Regions from separate parts of the Kitasatospora sp. NPDC057940 genome, predicted to be linked through region 3. Evidence: riboswitches for the same ligand, from Rfam matches in the RefSeq annotation. Region 3 holds a riboswitch; each other region holds the start of a gene.
What was found. Region 3 has a riboswitch for cyclic di-AMP ahead of ACFVTF_RS00095 (M23 family metallopeptidase). Riboswitches for the same ligand answer to the same signal wherever they lie in the genome.
Positions count from the first base shown of each region.

Region 1: another riboswitch for cyclic di-AMP. It lies ahead of ACFVTF_RS17685 (transglycosylase family protein); the one in region 3 lies ahead of ACFVTF_RS00095 (M23 family metallopeptidase).
Region 2: another riboswitch for cyclic di-AMP. It lies ahead of ACFVTF_RS18500 (hypothetical protein); the one in region 3 lies ahead of ACFVTF_RS00095 (M23 family metallopeptidase).

Region 1 is NZ_JBHVPH010000010.1:14,356-19,837, forward strand. It holds gene ACFVTF_RS17680 (hypothetical protein) at 261-1,238, shown strand; cyclic di-AMP (ydaO/yuaA leader) riboswitch at 1,673-1,833, shown strand; gene ACFVTF_RS17685 (transglycosylase family protein) at 1,820-3,190, shown strand; gene ACFVTF_RS17690 (LacI family DNA-binding transcriptional regulator) at 3,309-4,328, opposite strand; gene ACFVTF_RS17695 (glycoside hydrolase family 13 protein) at 4,354-5,482, opposite strand, start outside.
Region 2 is NZ_JBHVPH010000010.1:210,392-215,873, reverse strand. It holds gene ACFVTF_RS18505 (esterase/lipase family protein) at 126-1,436, shown strand; cyclic di-AMP (ydaO/yuaA leader) riboswitch at 1,727-1,893, shown strand; gene ACFVTF_RS18500 (hypothetical protein) at 1,896-3,242, shown strand; gene ACFVTF_RS18495 (hypothetical protein) at 3,261-3,887, opposite strand; gene ACFVTF_RS18490 (IclR family transcriptional regulator) at 4,093-4,890, opposite strand; gene aceB (malate synthase A) at 5,079-5,482, shown strand, end outside.
Region 3 is NZ_JBHVPH010000001.1:21,313-26,794, forward strand. It holds gene ACFVTF_RS00085 (GNAT family N-acetyltransferase) at 1-402, opposite strand, end outside; gene ACFVTF_RS00090 (hypothetical protein) at 445-1,416, shown strand; gene ACFVTF_RS00095 (M23 family metallopeptidase) at 1,477-2,310, opposite strand; cyclic di-AMP (ydaO/yuaA leader) riboswitch at 2,323-2,481, opposite strand; gene ACFVTF_RS00100 (alpha/beta fold hydrolase) at 2,826-3,653, shown strand; gene ACFVTF_RS00105 (TetR/AcrR family transcriptional regulator) at 3,722-4,291, shown strand; gene ACFVTF_RS00110 (PP2C family protein-serine/threonine phosphatase) at 4,504-5,482, shown strand, end outside.

The DNA.
Region 1 (5,482 bases), on a different contig from region 3:
GAGTCGCGCCTTCGTGACCCTCCGTCAGGCGACCTCCTGGCTGTGAGACATCTCACGCGCCACAGAAGCAACTCGACGCCCCGTCGGACACGTCAGGGCAACCAGCGGCGATCGCTCGAGGGCTGGGTGAGATATGTCCGGATTGCGGGCAAACCGCCCGGCCGGACACGACGGGAGCGCGGCGCACCCGCCATGACCACGTGAAACCCGAACGGCAGCCGAATGCAGGCCTGACGGGCCGATGTCCTACGATCTCCGGCATGAGCACCGCAGCCATCCCGGGCGCGCCACTGCCCGTCCGCACTCCAGGCTCCCGTGCGCGGGGGCGCCACCGTCGCCCCGAGCGCCCCGAGATCCCGGCCGGATCCCCGGCCCTGGTGCTCGCCGTGCCCGCGACCGCCGGGCCCGAGTCCCGCTCGGTCGTCGAGGAGCTGCTGTCGATCGTCCGCAGCGAGCAGAACGGCATCCAGACCGCCGTCGGCTACCTCCCGGGCGAAGCCGCCCAGGGCGCCGACAGCGACGACCGCACCGTCGCCGAACTGCTGGCCATGGCCGCCGAGGCCGGTCTGCCCGCGCCGGTCCTGGTGCCGCTGGTACCCGGCCCGCACGGATTCCTGACCGAACTCCACGCCCTCGCCGCCGAGTACGGAGCCCCCGTCACCGACGTGCTCGGCCCGCACCCGCTGCTCGCCGAGGCCGTGCACGTGCGCCTGTCCGAGGCCGGCCTGGCGCGTGCCGACCGGGCCCGGCTGTTCGCCATCGCGACCGCCGCGGACGGCGTCGTGCTGACCACCGTCGGCGGCGAGGAGGCCGCTGCCGCGGCCGGCATCACCGGTGTCCTGCTGGCGGCCCGGCTGGCCGTCCCGGTCGTGCCCGCCGCGCTCGACGTACCGGGCTCGGTCGCCGCGGCCGTCAACCACCTCAAGGAGACCGGCTCCCAGCGCCCGGCGCTGGCCCCGCTGGTGATCGGGCCGGAGGCCGACTCCGAGCTGCTCGCCACGGCCGCCGAGGAGACCGGCTGCCCGTCCGCGGCGCCGCTGGGCGCCTACCCGACGGTCGGCCAGCTGATCGCCTCCACCTACCTGGCCGCGCTGCCCGCGCCCTCCCCCGAGGCCCTGGCGCAGGCCGAGGCCGAGGCGGCGGAGGCCGCCGAGGGCGCCCACGCCGACCACTCCGGCCGGGGCGGTCGCGCCGCTCACGCCGCTCACACCGCCGCCGAGGAGTCGGCCGGCCAGTAGTAGCGGTCACCGCACGCGGGAAGGGCCCGGAACGGCTACGTTCCGGGCCCTTCCCGCTTGTCCCGTAAGGGAGTTAAGGGGGGAATAGGCGTGATGTCCGTTCTGTCCATATTTGTTCGCCATCGCACGACACGCCCCCCGACGCCCGCAGTGTGGACACGCCACCTTCCCGACGGGCGGACCCCCGGGCGACCCGACCCACCGTCACCCACTCCCTGAAGCGCAGACAGTTGCGCGCACCCTTCGCCGTGTTGCCGGAAATCGATCATTTCCGATCATGAAAAGCGAAGGGAACGACCGTTCTCGCCAAACCGTGATGCGCGTCACAGGTGTTTGCAGTTTGAACTTAAGTCTGCTTAACGTGCTCCCCGTTCGTGGCCACACGAACCCAGTTCATCCGCGACGCCGAGTCCTGCCGTCGGATGTCCTGGCAGCGCGAAAACGCACCACGGCAGGAGCGGGGGACCCACAGGTAAGTCGCCCCGGACCGTTCCCCGGAACGATCCAGGGCTAGGGGTGAAGCCGCGCCCACAGCGCGGCCGGGCAACTCCAGCCCGAATCCGACAGCTCACCTCGCAGGCGTGGGAGAGGACTGCGTCTTCATGCTGCCCACCAACGGCACCCGTCCGTCCAGTCGTACCCGACGCGTGATCGCCGCCGTCGGCGTCGCGGGCGTCGGCCTCACCATCCCCTGCCTCACCTCCGGCACCGCCTCCGCCGCCTCCGTCGCCACCTGGGACAAGGTCGCCCAGTGCGAGAGCACCGGCAACTGGAGCATCAACACCGGCAACGGCTTCTACGGCGGCCTGCAGTTCACCTCCAGCACCTGGGCCGCCTTCGGCGGCACCGCGTACGCCCCCCAGGCCAACCAGGCCACCAAGGACCAGCAGATCGCCGTCGCCGAGAAGGTCCTCGCCTCGCAGGGCCCCGGCGCCTGGCCGGTGTGCTCGGTCCAGGCCGGCCTGACCAAGGGCGGCGCCGCGGCCGCCGTCGACACCTCGGCCGGCTCGACCACCGGCTCGGCTGCCGGTTCGACCGCCACCAAGCCCGCCGCGAAGCCGGCCACCCCGGCCGCCAAGCCCGCGCAGACCCAGGCCCCGGCCGCGAAGCCCGCCAAGCCGGCCGCACCGGCCCAGGACCAGGCGCAGGCCCCCGCCGACTCCACCGACGGCACCTCGGCGCAGAAGGGCCAGAACCAGGCCCAGAACAGCGCCCAGCCCCAGGCCGACGACTACACCGTCGCCTCCGGCGACTGGCTGTCCTCGATCGCCGACAAGCACAACCTCCAGGGCGGCTGGCAGCGGCTGTACGAGCTCAACCGCGGCACCCTGACCGAGGGTCCGGACAGCATCTACCCGGGCCAGCGCCTCTCGTTCAAGGACGGCGGCCAGGCCCAGCAGTCCGGCTCGGACTTCACCTGGTTCGACCGCTCGCAGAAGTCCGGCCAGACCTCCAACGGCGGCGCCGCGAACACCAAGCCGGCCGCCCAGCCCCAGGCCCCGGCTCAGACCCCGGCCACCAAGCCGGCTTCCAAGCCGGCCGCCCAGGCCCAGACCCCGGCCCAGACCCCGGCGCCGGCCCCGGCCGCCACCGGCAGCATGGCCGCCGCGGTCTCCTTCGCCAAGTCGAAGGTCGGCCAGGCGTACGTCTACGGCGGCACCGGCAACGGCGGTTGGGACTGCTCCGGCCTGACCCAGGCCGCGCTGCGCGCCGCGGGCGTCTCCGTCCCGCGCGTCGCCGCCGACCAGGCCGCCGCCAGCACCCGCGTCTCGCTGGACAGCCTCCAGGCGGGCGACCTGCTGTTCTGGTCCAACAACGGCCAGAACTCCGGCGTCTACCACGTCGCGATCTACATCGGCGGCGGCCAGTACGTCGAGGCCGCCAACCCGAGCTCGGGCGTGCGCCTGCAGACCGTCGCCAACTGGGCGCCGGACTTCGCCGGCCGGGTCTGAGCACGACCGGCGGGTGACAGGATCCGCCCCCGGACCACGAGGGCTGACCCGGCACCCGGACAGCACGCAACGGGCCCCGGAGAGCAACTGCTCTCCGGGGCCCGTCCGTTGGCCGTCCTCAGCGCGCGCAGGCCCCCGTGGACCCGCGCATGACCAGCTCCGGCTGGAACATGAACTCCCCGCGCTGGGCCGCGTTTGCGCCGACCTCCTCCAGCAGCGCGTCCACCGCCGCGGTCGCCATCGCCTCGACCGGCTGGCGGATCGTGGTCAACGGCGGCTCGGTGAAGGCGATCAGCGGCGAGTCGTCGAAGCCGACCACCGAGACGTCGTGCGGCACCGACAGCCCACGCTGCCGCACCGCCCGGATCGCCCCGAGCGCCATCATGTCGCTGCCGCAGACGATCGCCGTGCAGCCCTTGTCCAGCAGCGCGCCGGCCGCCGCGTGCCCGCCCTCCACGCTGAACAGCGTGTGGTGGACGAGCTCCTCGGCCTCCTCCTGGCTCCGCCCCAGCACCTCGCGCATCGCCGCCGTGAAGCCCTCGATCTTGCGCAGCACCGGCACGTACCGCCGCTGTCCGACCGCCAGCCCGATCCGCTCGTGCCCGAGTTCGGCCAGGTGCTGGACGGCCATCCACATCGCGGCCCGGTCGTCCGGCGAGATGAACGGCGCGTCGATCCGCTCGCTGTAGCCGTTGATCAGCACGAACGGGACCCCTCGCCCGGTCAGCCGGGCGTAGCGGTCGTGGTCGGCGGTGGAGTCGGCGTGCAGCCCGGAGACGAAGACGATGCCCGCCACGCCCCGGTCGACCAGCATCTCGACCAGTTCGTCCTCGGTGGACCCGCCCGGCGTCTGGGTGCACAGCACCGGGGTGTACCCGTGCCGGCTGAGCACCTGCTCGATCACCTGGGCCAGTGCGGGGAAGATCGGGTTGCTCAGCTCCGGCGTGATCAGCCCGATCAGGCCGGCGCTGCGCTGGCGCAGACGGGTCGGCCGCTCGTAGCCGAGCACGTCGAGCGCCGCCAGCACGGTCTGCCGGGTGGCGGCGGAGACGTTCGCCTTGCCGTTGAGTACGCGGGAGACGGTGGCTTCGCTGACCCCCGCCTGCGCCGCGATGTCTGAGAGTCGCGCCGTAGTCACGGTCCCAGAGCCTATTGCAACCACGTCAGACCGCCCACCAGCCGGTGCTGTCCGGCGCGAGCACGGTCTCGCCGCCGTCGACCACCAGCTCCACCGAGGAGAGCAGCAGCTTTCCGGGCGCCGCTATCCGGACCGGCTCGTCCGTGGCGTTGACGGTGCAGACGAAGGAGCCGCGGCGGAACGTCAGGGTCCCCTCGGGGCCCTCCAGCCACTCCACGGCCGTCCCGGCGCCGAGGTCGTCCTGGGACCGGCGGACGGCGAGCGCGCTGCGGTACAGCTCCAGGGTGGACGCCGGGTCGCCGGTCTGCGCCTCGACGCTCAGCGCGGCCCACTCGGCCGGCTGCGGCAGCCAGGACGGCCCGCCGGCGACCGGGCCGAAGCCGTACGGGGCCTCGGTACCGGACCACGGGATCGGGACGCGGCAGCCGTCGCGGTAGCCGTCCTGCCCGGCCTTGCGGAAGAACGACGGGTCCTGGCGGACCTCGTCCGGCAGGTCGGTGACGTCCGGCAGGCCGAGTTCCTCGCCCTGGTAGATGTACGCGGAGCCGGGCAGCGCGAGCATCAGCAGGGTGGCGGCGCGGGCGCGGCGCAGGCCGAGCTCACGGTCGCCGGGGGTGCGGATCTGGGTGCCGAGGCCGGGCGGGTTGGCGAAGCGGGTGGCGTGCCGGGTGACGTCGTGGTTGGACAGCACCCAGGTGGTGGGGGCGTCGACCGGGCGCATCGAGTCGAGCGAGACGTCGATCACCTCGCGCAGCGCGGCGGCGTCCCAACCAGTGCCCAGGTACTGGAAGTTGAAGGCCTGGTGCAGCTCGTCGGGGCGCACGTAGTTGGCGGTGCGCTGGACGGTCGGGGTCCAGGCCTCGGCGACGCCGATCCGCTGGCCCGGGTACTCGTCGAGGATCTTGCGCCAGCTGCGGTAGATCTCGTGCACGCCGTCCTGGTCGAAGAACGGCATGACGTCGTTGCCGAGCAGCTTGAGCTGGTCCGAGCCGCCGAGGTCGGGCAGGCCGGGGGCCTTCACCAGGCCGTGGGCGACGTCGATGCGGAAGCCGTCGACACCCATGTCGAGCCAGAACCGCAGGATCGAGCGGAACTCGTCGGCGACGGCCCGGTTCTCCCAGTTGAAGTCGGGCTGCTCGGGGGCGAACAGGTGC
Region 2 (5,482 bases), on a different contig from region 3:
CCGGTGAGCCGGGTGGGCGCACCCGTGGGCGGTGCGCCACGGCACCGGCCGCCACCGCGCAGGCCCGCGGGGTGTGCGGCGGGCACCTGGGCGCCCGCCGGCGGCCGGTCCTACCGTCCACCCCCATGAGACGCACCCCCACTCCCATGCGGCACACCCCCACCGCCGTCGGACGCACCCCCACCGCGTTGTCCGCCCTCCTGCTGACCCTCGCCGCGCTGCTCCTCGGCACCCCCATTCCGGCCCAGGCCACCGCCGCCCAGGCGGCCACCGCCCCGCTCACCCTCGAAGCCGCCTTCCCCGCTCCCGGCAACGGCTGGGCCAAGGTCGAGCGCTACCTCGACACCACCCCCGGCTTCCGCACCGAGCAGTACCCGGCCGACGGCCGCGGCGACCAGGACGGCGCCCGCCGGACGTACTTCGGCGGCACCGGCCAGCCCGCCTCCAGCCGCTTCCTGCTGTACTCGGCGACCGGCTGGGACACCGGCAGCCGTCCGACCCCCGTGCTGCTGGTCCACGGCGCCAACGACAACGCCGACCGCGCCTGGGCGAACCCGGGGGAGAGCGGCACCTGCGGCGCCTCCGCCTGCCCGTCCACCGGCCTCGCCCAGTACCTCGCCGGCACCGGCCACCGGGTGTTCGCCATCGGCTTCGCCCACAAGCAGGGCGACAACCTGCTCCAGGCGCAGGCCGTCGGCGACGCCGTCGCGCTGATCCGGGCCCGTCTCGGCGTCCCCCAGGTGGACGTGGTGGCGTGGAGCAAGGGCGAGGTCGCCGCCCGGGCGTACGTGTCCTCGGTGCGCCCGTCCTGGGGGCGGGCCTACGCGGGCGACGTGCGCCGCCTGATCACCCTCGGGGGCCCGAACGGCGGGCTCGACTACGTGTACGCGCACGGCTGGTCGTTCGACCTCGCGAGCTGGCCGGCCTGCGGCGGCACCGCCAACGCGCCGTCCCCGCACCTCTACATGACCTGCTACGGCACCTACACGGCGCAGCCCTGCCTCGGCGTGCTGCCCACCGGCGGCTACGACTGCTACCCGGGCCAGCGCCAGCTGCTCGCCCGCTGGGACGGCCGGTACGGGGTGGACGGCACCGCCCAGGACTGGTGGACCACCTACTACGGCGGCCAGGGCTTCTACACCTCGGGCCAGGGCATCCAGGCGGCGATCGACGCCGGTTCGCTGATCGCGCCGCTGCAACAGGCGGGCGTCCCCGCGTCGGTGCGCACCTACCTGCTCGCGGGCGGGTCCGCCGACATCCCGGGCGTGCTCAACGAGAACCGGGGGCCCAGTGACGGCATCGTGTTCACCGCGAGCGCCCTGGACACCACCGGCATCGCGACGATCGGCGGCACCCGGCTGCTCACCGGCCTCAACCACCTGGAACTCGCCTGGGCGCCGGAGGCCGAGAGCCAGGTCGACAACTGGCTCGCTTGACCCGTGGACCCGTGGACCCGTGGACCCGTGGACCCGTGGACCGGTGGACCCGTGGGCCCGTGGACCCGAGGCCCGTCGATTCACCGATTCGTCGTTCGGCAGCTCAACGGCTCCGCTGATCCGTCCCAACTGATCCACCACGCAGCGTCGTTGATCGACACCACTGTGACCTGTGCGACAACCGGCCCTGGCAGGTTGTCCGTTCACGCACGGCCTGCCTAGCCTGCAACCGTCGTCCGCCCTCGCGGACCCCCGCCGTCGGGACGCCGAGTCCTGTCCACCCGTCGGCCGGCAACCGAGCACCACAGCGGACGGGAGCGGGGGAACCAAGGTCAGCGCCCGGCCCGTACGCTCCCGCGTGCGGGCCGTGGCTAGGGGTGAAGCCGCTTCCACCGGCGGCCGGGCTGCCTCAGCCCGAATCCGACAGCTCACCTCGCAGGCGTCGCAGAGGACACCGCCATGCACCAGCCTGCCCGGCGCCGCGCGCCGCGCCACGCCCGCCCCTCCCACCGGGGCCGCAACGCCGCCCTCGCCGTCACCGGAGCACTCGCCGTCACCGGCGCCGGACTGCTCGGCCTGCCGGCCGTCTCCGGCGCCCAGGCCGCCACCACCCCGACCGTCACCCAGGACCGACTCGCCCCGGCGACCATGGTCGCCAACCAGGCCGCCACCGCCTCGCTGACCCTCCACTCCTCGGCCTGCTTCACCGCGAAGACCGTCGGCGTGGGCGTCCGGAACGCGGCCGGTGCGAACCTCGACTTCCCGGGCAACGCCTCCAACGTGCAGATCTGCCCGAGCGGCCTGTCCTTCACCAGCGGCGCGCGCGCCCTGCCGGCCGGGACGTACACCCAGTTCGGCTTCTGGCAGGACCTCGGCGGGGCCTGGCACAACCTGGCCTCGCAGCAGCTGGTGGTCTCCAGCGCCCCGGCGCCGACTCCGACTCCGACCCCGGCGCCGACTCCGACTCCGACCCCGGCGCCCACCGCGAAGCCGACTCCCGCCCCGACCCCGACCCCGACCCCGACCCCCACCGCGAAGCCGACCCCGACGAGCACCCCGAGCCCGAGCAGCCCGAGCGCCACCGCCGGCCCGTCGGCGGGCACCCCCGCCTCCCCGGTCGCCGGCAAGTCGCTGACCTGGTCCGACGAGTTCAACAGCCCGATCAGCTGGGGCTCGCGCTGGGTCGGCGACAAGAGCACCGCCTACAAGTACGGCAACCACAACCCGGACGACAACAAGCTCGACCTGCTGAACAAGAACAACGTCAGCGTCGCGAACGGGGTCGCCACCTTCACCGCCGCGCCCGGCACCACCACGCTGGAGAACGGCAAGCAGGCCTGGAACACCGGCTTCCTGACCACCGAGGGCTCCAGCGAGGGCTTCCAGGTCAGGACCGGCGACTACGCCGAGACCCGGGTCAAGCTGCCGTCCGGCTCCGGCGCCTGGCCTGCCTTCTGGACCTGGAAGAACGGCAACGGGGAGGTCGACTCCTTCGAGTACCACCCCGACAACCCGAACCTGCTGGAGCTGACCAACCACGTCAACCCCGGCAACCCCAAGTACTACACCGACGCCGGCGCCGTCGCGAAGGACCAGTGGGTGACCATCGGCACCTACTACGGCGCCACCTCGGTCGACTGGTACGTCAACGGCGCCAAGGTGTTCTCGGACGGCAAGGGCGTCGGCGCCAACTGGTCGGCGTACCTGATCCTCAACCTGTCGGTCGGCGCGGGGAAGTACCACCCGGCGCCGCAGGGCACCGCTCCGATCACCTTCGCCGCCGACTACGTCCGCGTGTACCGGTAGGCCCTCGGGGCTTCCGGGTCAGGAGCCGGGAGCCGTCTCGACCACCGTGATGTCGAACGGCTGCCGGTTGTTCCCCTCGTCCGGGTCGTCCACGCCGCGCACCGTGACCGAGCCGCCGGTGAGCCTGCCGATCGGCAGGTCCGGGGAGAGGCGCACCGGCACCAGCGCGGTCGCGCTGCGCAGCGGGGGCAGTCCGGCCGGGAAGACACAGCGCACCTGGCGGCCGTTGAGCCGCACCTCGCAGTCCTCGGGGAAGTACGGGCCCTCCGGGGAGACCCCGGGCGGCAGCGTCACCAGCACGGTGAACGGTGCCGCGGTGGTGTCCGGGCCGCGGTTGGCGATGAAGGCGTGGACGGTGGTGGTGCCGCCGGGCGGGGCGGCGTCCGGGTCGAGCCGGACCACCTCCAGATCGGAGCGGGACGCCGTGGGGGCTGCCGTGTCCACCGCCGGCCGGGGCTCGGGCCGGCGTGCCCAGGACGGGTCGGCGGTCAGCGTCGCCACCGAACAGCCGGCCGCCATCGCGGCGACGAGCGAGGCCGCGCGGAATCCGCAGAGCCTGCCGGCCTGCCCGGACTCGCCGCGCCCGGCCCGGCCGCGCCCGGACCCGCCCTGCCCGGACCCGCCCTGCCCGGACCCGCCCCGCATTGTCGAACGCCTGCACGTCATCGTCGTCCACCCTGTCCCGGGGCCCCGGCCGCCCGCGCCGTTGCGGGCCGCGTCCGCACCAGGGTGGCGGAGCCTGCGCCGGGGGTAGGTGCAACCCGCTCGGTGTCCGCTCGAACGGGGGAGCGCGCGCACGGGAAGTCGACCGGATCGACTTCCCGTGCGCGAAGCGGGCGGTGACGACGGGTCAGGGGGCGAGGACCTGCCCCAGCCGAGCCGCGATGTGGTGCATCACCGGTACCAGCGAGGACGTGCCGGCCTGCTCCTCCAGGGCCCGGATGCGGGCCTCCGGGCCGGACACCGACAGGGCGGTGGGCGTCGGCGCGCCCGGTACGGCGAGCGCGATGCAGCGGACGCCGATCTCCTGCTCCTGGTCGTCGACCACGTAGCCGCGCTCGCGCGCCTCGGCGAGCTGGTGCAGCAGCTCCTGCGGGTCGGTGACGGTGTACTCGGTGTGCGCGGGCAGCGGGTTGGGGCCCAGGATGGCGCGCGCCTCGTCCTCGGGGAGCTGGGCCAGCAGCGCCTTGCCGACGCCCGTGCAGTGCGGCTGCACTCGTCGGCCGACCTCGGTGAACATCCGCATCGAGCGCCGCGACTGCACCTGCCCGACGTACACCACCTCGCCGCCCTCCAGCACCGCCAGGTTGGCGGTCTCGCCGGTGGCCTCCATGAGTTCGGCCAGGTAGGGGCGGGCCCAGCTGCCGAGCAGCCGGCTGGACGTCTCGCCGAGGCGGATCAGCCGGGGGCCGAGGGTGTAGCGACGCGCCGTGTCCTGGCGTACATAGCCCTGCTGGACGAGGGTACGAACCAGGCGGTGGATGGTCGGCATCGGCAGGCCGGAGCTGGCGGAGAGCTCGCTGAGGGTGGCCACGCCGCCGGAGTCGGCCAGCGCCTCCAGGAGTTGGAAGGCGCGCTCGACGGACTGCACGCCGCCGGTCGCGCGGTCCGTGCTGGCCGTCGATGCTGTGTCGGGGGTCGAAACCACCGGCGTTCCCTTCGCTGTCGGGGAGGAGTAGAGTCCCGGCGATCACATCAACAAACCGTTGAAATTCTGTATCGCGGAAACTAGTCTCCACCTTACAGAATCGAATCCACCGACAGGTGGGTTCCGATCAAGGAAGTTCCCACCGGAGCTCCCTTCGCCAGGCTCAACCGCTTAGGAGTGTCCTGCCCATGGCTACAGAACAGGGACCCGTCGGCGCCTCCCCCGCTGCTCCGGTCGTCACTGTCGCCGGTCCGCGCGTTCACCGGGCGGAGGAGGTGCTCACTCCGGAGGCGGTCGCCTTCGTCGTCGGCCTCCATCGCGCTTTCGAAGGGCGCCGACAGGAGCTCCTGGCCGCGCGGAAGGCCCGCCGGGCGGAGATCGCCAGGGCCGGCACGCTGGACTTCCTCCCCGACACCGCCGACGTCCGGGCCGGCGACTGGAAGGTCGCCGAGGCGCCCCGCGCGCTCCAGGACCGCCGGGTCGAGATCACCGGTCCCACCGACCGCAAGATGGTCATCAACGCCCTCAACTCCGGCGCCCGGATCTGGCTCGCCGACTTCGAGGACGCCACCTCCCCGACCTGGGAGAACGT
Region 3 (5,482 bases):
GTGCACGCCGAGGGCCTCGAAGGAGAGCTCGCAGAGCAGGCCGGCGATCTCGCCCGCGTAGCCGCGGCCCCAGACGTCGCGGCCCAGCACGTAGCCGAGGTGGGCGGAGCGGTGGTTGCCGAGGGTGAGGGAGGCGTGGGCGATCGGCGTGGCGTCCGCCGGGTCCTCGGCGTCCTCGCGCCGGGTGACGGCCAGCCGGTAGGTGTCCCGCTCCGGCGCCATCGCCTCCTCCAGGTAGAGCTCGATCTGGTCGGCGCAGGTTTCGCGGTCGCGCGGCTCGAAGGGGAGGTAGCGGGTGACCTCCGGGTCGCCGAACAGCCCGTACAGCGCGTCCACGTCACCTGCGGTGTGGTGATACTCGCGGATGGCCAGCCGGGGGCCGGTGAGTCGTACGGGGACCATGGCAGCCGACCCTACTCCCGGCCAGCGGTTACCGTTCGAGCTATGAACGACGAAGACCTGCGGCTCGCCCCGCGCACCAGGGCCTCCGACCTGCTCGCCTGGGCGGCGGAGGAGGACCGCACCCCGGTGGCCGAAGCGCCGCTGCGCGCGGTGCTGGCCCTGCTGGAGCTGGGCGAGGGCAGGATGCACGACGGCTGGCCCGAACTGACCTCGAACGCGGTGGAGCACCTGCTGTACGAGCGGCTCTACCTGTACGTCCAACCCGAACCGGAGGCGGACCCGCTGGCGTACGGCGCCGCCGTCCGGCTGCTGACCGACCACCAGCGGGCCGCCAAGCGGCTCAACGCCAAGCGCCAGGAGCGGCTGCACGCCGAGGCCGAGTGGCAGGGCGAGGTCGCGGCCGGGCTGCTGCGCCGCGCCGACCTGGTGACCTGGCCCCGGCTGTACGCGCTGCTGCTGCACGCGTACGGGGCGGACGTCGCGGATCCGGAGGCGGTGCGGGAGTGGCTGACCGGCTTCCGGGAGCTGGCGCAGGAGGAGCGGCTGGCCAGGTTCGCCGCACTGGCGCAGACCGGCTGGCTGGACGAGGTGGACGAGCAGGGCTGGAGCCCGACCCGGGTGATCTCGGTCGGCATGGCCACCGACGGCGCGCGCCGGCTGCTGGAGCAGGGCCTGATGCGGCGCAGCTACCGCAACCTGGCCGAGCTGACGGCGCTGGGCCGGCCGATGCCGGACGAGCTGGCCGGGGACTTCGGGGCGTTCGAGGAGGCGGCGGTGGAGGCCGCGCTCGACCTGTACGGGGAGTGGACGGTGCCCGGGCTGCCGCGAATGCTGGTGGAGGAGTTCCCGGACCTCGCGCCGGAGCCGGGGCAGGAGGAGATCGACGCGTACCTGGCCGGGCTCGCGCAGGAGGAGTTCGACGCCCGCATGGAGGGGCTGGCGGGGCCGGCGCAGGAGGAGTTCGACGCGCACCCCTCGGAGTCGGCGGACCCGGCGGACCCGGCGCAGGAGTGACGCGGCGAAGCCCCGGCCGCGGTGCCTTCTGGTTCCGGCGGCCGGGGCTTCGCGGGTGCGTCAGGGGTTGAGGCCGCGCTGCTGGAACCAGGTCTCCGGGTCGACGGGGGCGCCGCCACCGGGGCGGACCTCCACGTGCAGGTGCGCGCCGGTGACGTTGCCGGTGGCGCCGACCTTGCCGATCTGCTGGCCGGAGGCGACCTTGCCGGAGCCCTTGATGATCGAGGAGAGGTGGCAGTACCAGATCTCGGTGCCGTCGGGCAGGGTCTCGACGATCCGGTAGCCGTACGAGCCGGACCAGCCGGCCGAGGTGATGGTGCCCTGGCCGACGGCGTAGACGGGGGTGCCGGTGTCCGCGGCGAAGTCCAGGCCGGTGTGCAGGTGGGCCCAGTAACGGGCGCTCTGGCCGTAGTGGGCGGTGAGGTGGTAGTCGCGCACCGGCAGGGTGAGGGCGGCGGCCTTGGCCCGCTCGGCCTCCTCGGCGGCCCGCTTGGCCTCGGCCTCCTTGGCGGCGGCCTTGGCCTCCGCCTCCTTCGCGGCCTGGACGCGGGCGTCCTCCTCGGCGGCGGTGCGCTGGCTGTCGGCCTGCAGCTGGATGCGGGCGGCGAGCGCGAGGCCGGGGTCGGCGGAGAGGGCGACCGGGGTCTCGTCCGGGGTCTCGATGGCGGGGGCGGCGGCCGGGGTGGCGGAGGCGAAGCCGGTGGCGCCCAGGGTGGCGGCGACGGCGGTGACGCCGAGCAGCGGGGAGGTCCCGCGGACCTGACGCGGCATCCGGTGCCGGTTGGTCTCGACCTCCGGGCCCGCGTACTCGGGGCCGTCCGGGCCGGGGTGGTCGAGGAGCCGGGTACCTGCTGCGAGGCCGGCCGGGTGTGCCGGAGTGTGCGTCGACGCCACGGAGGCGCGCTCCTTTCCTTCCTTCGCGCCTACCGGGTTAGCTGACGGGTTCGGAGCAGGAAGGTCTCCTACGGCCGGGCCGGAGCCCCGCCGATTCACCCCAAGGAACGTGGTTCCCCGGCTCCCTGACCTGCCCGGAGGCCGGTCGGCGGGATTAGGCGACGGCGCACGGTGCCGTCTGGGTACGGCGTTGACGACCGCGCTGCGTTATCAAACGTTAATCCTAGGAGGCCCTGATTCCAAGCCGTTCGCCCGGGACGACCTGAGACGGGCGGGGCATTCTGGGGCATGACGGGCGTTTTGTTCCCCTTGGGCACCCCTGGACCCCTTTGAACACCATTGACGCCACCTCACGTGATCGGACGTCAACGAACGACCCTTCACCTGCAAACCTTTCGCCGGCCTCCCCCGCTCCGTAGGGCGCGAAGGCTTGACGGCTAAGGCTATTAGCCTTAGCTTTATGGCTATCGGCGGCAGCGCCGAAGCCCGCACCGGCAACCCTCCGGAGACCTGCCATGAACGCCACCAGCGCCCCCACCACCCAGTACCTCGACGTCACCGGCGGCCGCCTCGCCTACGACGACACCCGACAGGGCGACGGCGCTCCCGTCGTGCTGCTCCCCGGAATGCTCGACACCCGCGCCGCCTACCGGCACCTCCGCCCGCTGCTGGCCGCCGCCGGCCGCCGGGTCATCACCATGGACCTGCGCGGCTTCGGCGAATCCTCGATCGTCTGGGACGACTACTCCCCCGCCGCCATCGCCACCGACGTCCTCGCCCTGCTCGACCACCTCGGCATCGACCGCGCCGTCCTGGTCGGCAACTCCTACACCGGCGCGACGGTCGTCAAAGCCGCCGGCGACGCCCCCGAGCGGGTCGCCGGCATCGCCCTGGTCGACGCCTTCGTCGAGAACCCCCCGCCCGGCGCGCTCCTGCGCGGTGCCCTCCGCGCCATGGGCTTCCTGACCGTCCACTCCCCCGCCTTCTGGGGCCTCTACCACCGCAAGCTGGCCTACCCGGGCGCCAAGCCCGCCGACTTCGACACGTACGTGGCCGGACTCGTCGCCGCCATGCGCACCCCCGGCCGCAAGACCGCCACCCGCGGATACGTCAGCGGGGACTCCGCGCCCGTCGGCTGGACCGCGGCCGTGCGCTGCCCCTCGCTCGTCATCATGGGCAGCAAGGACCCCGACTTCCCGAAGCCGGAAGCCGTCGCCGACCGGCAGGCCGCCGCGCTCGACGCACGGAAGGTCATGATCGACGGATCCGGGCACTACCCGATGGCCGACAACCCGCAGGCCACCGCCGACGCCCTGCTGCCCTTCCTCGCCGAACTCGTCTGAGCCCCGCCCGCCCACGTCAGCCCCGCCCCGCCACATCAGCCCCCTTCCACCGACGGAGAGCCCGCGCCATGCCCCGAGTAGGACTCACCCCCGAGCAGGTCGTCGACCACGCCCTCGCCCTCATCGACGAGCAGGGCACCGAGGCCCTCACCCTGGCCGCCGTCGCCGCCCGGGCCGGGGTCGCCACCCCGTCGCTGTACAAGCACGTCAGCGGCGGCCTCGCCGAACTGCGGCGGCTCATCGCCGTCCGGGTCACCGAGGAACTCGCCGACCGGCTCGCCGAGGCCGCCGTCGGCCGCAGCGGGGACGACGCCGTCGACACCGTCCTGCGCGCCTACCACGCGTACGCCACCGAGTACCCGCACCGCTACAACGCGCTCCCCCAGGCCCCGCAGCCGGACGACGACCTCACCCGCGCGGCCGGGCGGCTCGTCGGGGTGATCATCGCCGTCCTGCGGGAGTACGGCCTCGACGGCGCGGAGGCGATCCACGCCGCCCGCACCGTCCGCTCCGTCGCCCACGGCTTCGCTTCCCTCTCCATCGGCGGCGGCTTCCAGCTCGCCGAGGACCTGGCCACCACCCAGAGCCGCCTCATCACCCTCCTCACCACCGGCCTGCGCACCTGGCCCACCCTCTGAGACACCGGCCGTGGCACAACCCGCCCGGCCTCCCACGACGACGGCGGAACCACCACCACACGGGGTGGGGCGTGCACCAGAAGTCGGACCCGCCGACTTCCCGTGCGGCGGGCGGGCAGCGGGCCTGGGGGCGGTGGGGGCGGACGGGTTAGTGTGGCCGGGCTGACTGGTGGTCATGACAGGGGACCGCCGACCCCTTGGCGGAGGTCCACGTGCCCGCACCGATAGCGAGGGCGCGGCGGTGGTACCTGCGGCTGCTGGACGGGAACGCCCGGGCCGCGCGGTACGCGCTGGGGGTGCTGCTCGGAGTGACGGCCGTGCTGAGCGTGCTGCCGATCGTGCTGCCGTACAGCTGGCCGCCGTCGGCGCTGGTGCTGCCGCTGGTGGTCGGCGGGCTGCTGCTGCGGCGCGGTCAGCTGCTGGTGCTGGTGTGCGCGGCGCTGGCCGGCGGGGTGCTGGGGGCGGTGGTGCGGGATCCGCTCGGGGTGCGGATCGGGGTGACGCTGGTGCTGGCCGCGACCGCGGTGACGGTGCTGGCCGCGAACCGGTTCCGGCACCGGCTGGGTCTGCGCGGGACCCAGGGCGATTCGATGCTGCTGGAGCTGGCCGAGCACACCCGGACGCTGGCCCGGCTTCCGGAGCGGCTGCTCGACTGGCACTTCGACAGTGCGCTGGCGCCGGCCGGCGACACCTCGTTCTCGGGTGACTTCCTGCTGTGCGCGCACCGCCCCGAGGAGGATCTGCTGGAGCTGCTGCTGGTGGACGTGTCGGGCAAGGGCAGCCGGGCGGCGGCCCGCTCGACGCACCTGTCGGGCGCGTTCGCGATGCTGCTGGGGCGGGTGCCGCCGGAGGCGTTCCTGCCGGCGGCCAACGACCACCTGGTGCGGATGGGCTGGGAGGACGACTTCGCGACGGCGGTGCACCTCGCGCTGCGCCCGGCGACGGGCGACTACCTGCTGTTCAACGCCGGCCATCCGGCGCCCGCGCAGTTCCGCCGGGCGGACGGCGGCGGCTGGGCGCGGTCGGGGCACGGCGGCCCGGCTCTGGGGCTGGTGTCGGGCGCGCTGTATCCGGCGGTGTCGGGGCGGCTGCGGCGGGGCGATTCGCTGCTGCTGTTCAGCGACGGCCTGGTGGAGGTGCCGGGTCGGGACCTGGACGAGGGGGTGGGTCGGCTGCTGGCGGCGGCCGAGC